2 regions of the Pseudomonas sp. KU26590 genome follow, and region 2 is predicted to be linked to the other one. Evidence: predicted binding sites of a transcription regulator. Region 2 holds the regulator's gene; the other holds the start of a gene.
What was found. Region 2 encodes FliA, which starts transcription of late flagellar genes. Its sites were predicted from a motif close to CTAAAGTTTNNNNNNNNNNNGCCGNTAA; they were not measured.
Positions count from the first base shown of each region.

Region 1: the regulator FliA is predicted to act here: its motif matches at 1,027-1,054, upstream of OKW98_RS07840 (flagellar protein MotY).

Region 1 is NZ_CP110644.1:1,735,436-1,737,836, forward strand. It holds gene pyrC (dihydroorotase) at 1-960, opposite strand, end outside; gene OKW98_RS07840 (flagellar protein MotY) at 1,105-2,091, shown strand; gene OKW98_RS07845 (argininosuccinate synthase) at 2,222-2,401, shown strand, end outside.
Region 2 is NZ_CP110644.1:2,350,704-2,353,104, reverse strand. It holds gene OKW98_RS10510 (protein phosphatase CheZ) at 1-82, opposite strand, end outside; gene OKW98_RS10505 (chemotaxis response regulator CheY) at 102-476, opposite strand; gene fliA (RNA polymerase sigma factor FliA) at 717-1,460, opposite strand; gene fleN (flagellar synthesis regulator FleN) at 1,457-2,290, opposite strand.

The DNA of each region.
Region 1 (2,401 bases), 620 kb from region 2:
GGGGGCCGTCCACTCGTCACGAACCAGGGTAATGGTCTCGGTGTTGGTCGGCAGGCCATAGAAGGCCGGTCCGTGCAGACTGGCAAAACCTTCCAGCTTGTCCAGCGCATTGCGTGATTCGAACGCCTCGGCGTAAAGCTCGATGGCGGCAAACGCGGTGTAGCAGCCTGCGCAACCGCACGCTGCTTCCTTCGCGTGCTGCGCATGGGGCGCGGAGTCCGTCCCGAGGAAGAACTTGCTGTTGCCGCTGGTGGCGGCATCAAGCAGGGCGACCTGGTGGGTGTTGCGCTTGAGAATCGGCAGGCAATAGAAGTGGGGACGGATGCCGCCCACGAGCATGTGGTTGCGGTTGTACAGGAGGTGGTGCGCAGTAATGGTCGCACCGACATTGGCCGACGCTTCATTGACGAACTGCACGGCGTCGGCGGTGGTGATGTGTTCAAACACCACTTTCAACGTCGGAAAACGCTCGACGACACGCCGCATGTGCTCATCGATGAAAATCTTCTCGCGGTCGAACACGTCGATGTCGCCGCGGGTCACTTCGCCGTGGATCAGCAGCGGCAGGCCCACTTCAGCCATCGCCTCGAGCACCGGGAAGATCTTGTCGACACTGGTCACGCCCGAATCGGAGTTGGTGGTCGCGCCTGCCGGGTACAACTTGGCGGCATAAACGAAACCACTGGCCTTCGCGGCGCGAATCTCTTCGGGCTGGGTCAGGTCGGTCAGGTAAAGCACCATCAGCGGCTCGAAGCGACTGCCTTGCGGGCGCGCAGCGAGGATGCGCTGACGGTAGGCGTCCGCTTGCTCCGCGTTGCGTACCGGGGGCACGAGGTTCGGCATGATAATCGCGCGGCCAAAAGTGCGCGCAACGTCGGCGACGGTGTGGGGCAAAACAGCGCCATCTCGAAGATGGATATGCCAGTCGTCGGGGCGCAGGAGGGTCAGGCGTTCGGACATTGGGGATTCCAGGCGGGTCAAACTCGCTGGGAATGCTACCGGAAAAGACTCCTCCAGGCACTCGCTATCAAGTTTTGCGGCAAGTTACCGATAGCCACGTGTAAGTCATAAATCTTGTTACACGTGAATTTAGTGGAGCCTCCCGTGCGCCAGCGATATCTAGCCCTGCTCAGCGCGTTTGCCAGCCTGCCAGCCATGGCGCTCACCTTCCAGACCCGTCTGGAGAATATTGAGTGGAAGGTGGAAGGTGATCAGTTCGAGTGCAGGTTGACGCAGCCGATCACCGATTTCGGTGCCGGGGAGTTCGTGCGCCGCGCGGGTGAGCAGCCGACGTTTCGCTTGAAAGCAAATGGCTACAGTCTGGCGTCCGGTTCGGCCATGTTGATTGCCGCTGCGGCGCCATGGCAGCCGGGCCGCAATGATCTCAATCTTGGTGCGGTGAAAGTCGGCAGCGGCGAGATTCCTTTCAATACCAATCAGGCTCAGGCTACGCGTCTGATTGCGGGCCTGATGGAGGGGCGCAGCCCGGTGATTCGCCACTCTCTGCGTGACGGTGGCGGCGCGATGGAGGTCCGTCTGCTGCCGGTCAAATTCAGCAAGGCCTACGGCGAGTTTCAAGTGTGCACGGCGAAGCTGTTGCCGATGAATTTCGAACAAGTGCGGCAGTCCGAGATCGGCTTCCCCGGCGGCGGCATCGAGCTGGACGCTTCCGCCAAGCGCAAGCTGGACACCGTGCTGGCTTATATGAAGGCTGATCCGACGGTCAATCACGTCGAACTCGATGGTCACTCCGACAACAGCGGTAACCGATTGACCAACCGCGATCTGTCGCGGCGTCGTGCGCTGTCGGTCATGGACTACCTCAAAGCCCAAGGCATCCCGGAAGAGCAGATAACCCTGCGCTTCCACGGCGAACAGTACCCGCTGGCGCCAAACACCAACAACGCCAACCGCGCGCGCAACCGTCGGGTGAACATTCACCTGGATCGTGTGGCGCAGCAGACCCCAGCCGTGCTGCCATCCGCTGCACCTGCTCCGATACCGGCTCCGTTGCCTGGGCCCGCGGCGACGCCAGCCCCGGGTGCTGCGCCTGCAACAGCGGCGAGCACGGCTCCCGCCAAGGCCTCGTGATGCTCCGCGGCCAGGTCGTCTGACTGACAGAATCTGTCGCTTTGTCGTCAGAAGCTGTCGCGACACTGTAAATTCCCGCGCGTGATCGGTAAACTCGTCGGTTTTCCGTACAACGCGTTGGAGTGATGGCATGGCGGACGTAAACAAGGTAGTTCTCGCGTATTCCGGTGGCCTGGATACTTCGGTGATCCTCAAGTGGCTGCAAGATACGTACAACTGCGAGGTGGTGACCTTCACCGCTGACCTGGGTCAGGGCGAAGAAGTCGAGCCAGCACGCGCCAAGGCGCAGGCCATGGGCGTCAAAGAAATC
Region 2 (2,401 bases):
TTTCAAGGCTCGCGACCAGCTCTTGTGCGTGTTTCTTCAGGGTTGACTCAAAGTCACCCATTGTCGAATCTTTGGAATCCATAGCGCCCTCGCAGCGGACATCAGCTATTGACGCGCTCGAAGATCTTTTCGATTTTCTCTTTGAGCACTTGCGCCGTGAACGGCTTTACCACGTAGCCGTTCACACCGGCCTGAGCGGCTTCGATGATCTGCTCGCGCTTGGCTTCGGCAGTGACCATCAGCACCGGCAGACTGCGCAGACGCTCGTCGGCACGCACCTGACGCAACAAGTCGATGCCGGACATGCCAGGCATGTTCCAGTCAGTGACGAGGAAGTCAAAGGCGCCGCTTTGCAGCATCGGCAATGCGGTGAGTCCGTCATCTGCTTCGGCCGTGTTGGTGAACCCAAGGTCACGCAACAGGTTTTTTATGATCCGCCGCATCGTTGAGAAGTCATCAACGATGAGGATTTTCATGTTCTTGTCCAATTCGACCTCCAAGCAGTCTTTAACGCGTTCAGCACCTGAACGCGCGTTCAATCAATACCGGCTGTGCCGAACATGAAGAGGGGTTTTAATCGACGGGGACAAGCGCAGCGAAACCGGATCCTCTACGACCCGGTTCGACCGACTCCTGCCGTGTCTCTTTACTTCCCGCTCACGTCTTGCACAGCCGGTCTTACACGCAACGCGCAGGCCTCGCAGCCTGCGCCTCATTCATGAACGTGCGCGCCACTCGCCAAGACGACCGCGCAAACGCGCCGCGCATTGGCTGTGCAGCTGGCTGACCCGCGACTCGCTGACCCCCAGGACCTCACCGATTTCCTTGAGGTTCAGCTCTTCGTCGTAGTACAGCGACAACACCAGGCGTTCACGTTCGGGCAAGTTGGCAATGGCCTCGGCCAGCGCAGCCTGGAAGCGCTCGTCTTCCAGATCCCGCGACGGTTCGAGGGACTGGCTCGCGCCGTCCTCGTGCAGCCCTTCGTGTTCGCCGTCCTGCAACAGGTCGTCGAAACTGAACAGGCGGCTGCCCAGGGTATCGTTCAAAATCCCGTAGTAATCGTCGAGACTCATTTCAAGTTCGGCAGCAACCTCGTGATCTTTAGCGTCACGACCGGTTTTCGCTTCGATTGCACGAATTGCGTCGCTGACCATGCGCGTGTTGCGGTGGACCGAGCGCGGTGCCCAATCCCCCTTGCGCACTTCGTCGAGCATCGCGCCACGGATACGAATACCCGCGTACGTCTCGAAACTGGCCCCTTTGGTGGAGTCGTATTTGGTCGAGACTTCGAGCAAGCCAATCATGCCCGCCTGGATCAAGTCCTCGACCTGCACGCTGGCCGGCAGACGCGCCAGCAAGTGGTAGGCGATTCGTTTGACCAGCGGGGCATACCGCTCGATCAGCTCATACTGGGAGTCTTTGGACGATTTGCTGTACATGCGATAGCCACTTGCTGTCATGAGACGGGCCCTGCGCTGGTGTGATGCACGAGGCGTTCTACGAAAAATTCCAGATGGCCGCGCGGGTTCGCCGGGAGCGGCCAGGTGTCGACTTTCTGCGCGATGGCCTTGAACGCCAACGCACATTTGGAACGCGGAAACGCTTCGTACACGGCGCGCTGTTTCTGCACGGCCTTGCGTACGCATTCGTCGTACGGCACAGCGCCTACATATTGCAGGGCCACGTCGAGAAAACGGTCGGTGACTTTCGTCAGCTTGGCGAAGAGGTTGCGCCCTTCCTGCGGGCTCTGGGCCATGTTGGCCAGGACGCGGAAGCGGTTCATGCCGTAATCGCGGTTGAGCAGTTTGATCAGGGCGTAGGCGTCGGTGATCGACGTGGGCTCGTCGCACACCACCAGCAGCACTTCCTGGGCGGCGCGGACGAAGCTCACCACCGACTCGCCGATGCCGGCGGCGGTATCGATGACCAGCACATCGAGGTTGTCGCCGATGTCACTGAACGCCTGAATCAACCCGGCATGCTGCGCCGGGGTCAGGTGGACCATGCTCTGGGTGCCCGATGCCGCCGGCACGATGCGTACGCCGCCCGGGCCCTGCAGCAGGACATCGCGCAGTTCGCACCGCCCCTCGATGACGTCAGCCAGGGTGCGTTTGGGGGTCAGTCCCAATAATACGTCGACGTTGGCCAGACCCAGATCGGCGTCCAGCAGCATGACGCGACGTCCCAGCTCGGCCAGTGCCAGTGAAAGATTCACTGAAACGTTGGTCTTGCCTACGCCACCTTTGCCACCGGTTACCGCGATAACCTGTACGGGATGCATGCTGCCCATGTTAATTGTTTACCTTGTCTTGCTTAGACCTAAGCCACATGTCGGGCTGCACGTTCAGTGCCTGAACAATGCCTGGCAGACCATCGATGCAGGAAAATTCCACTGTCATTT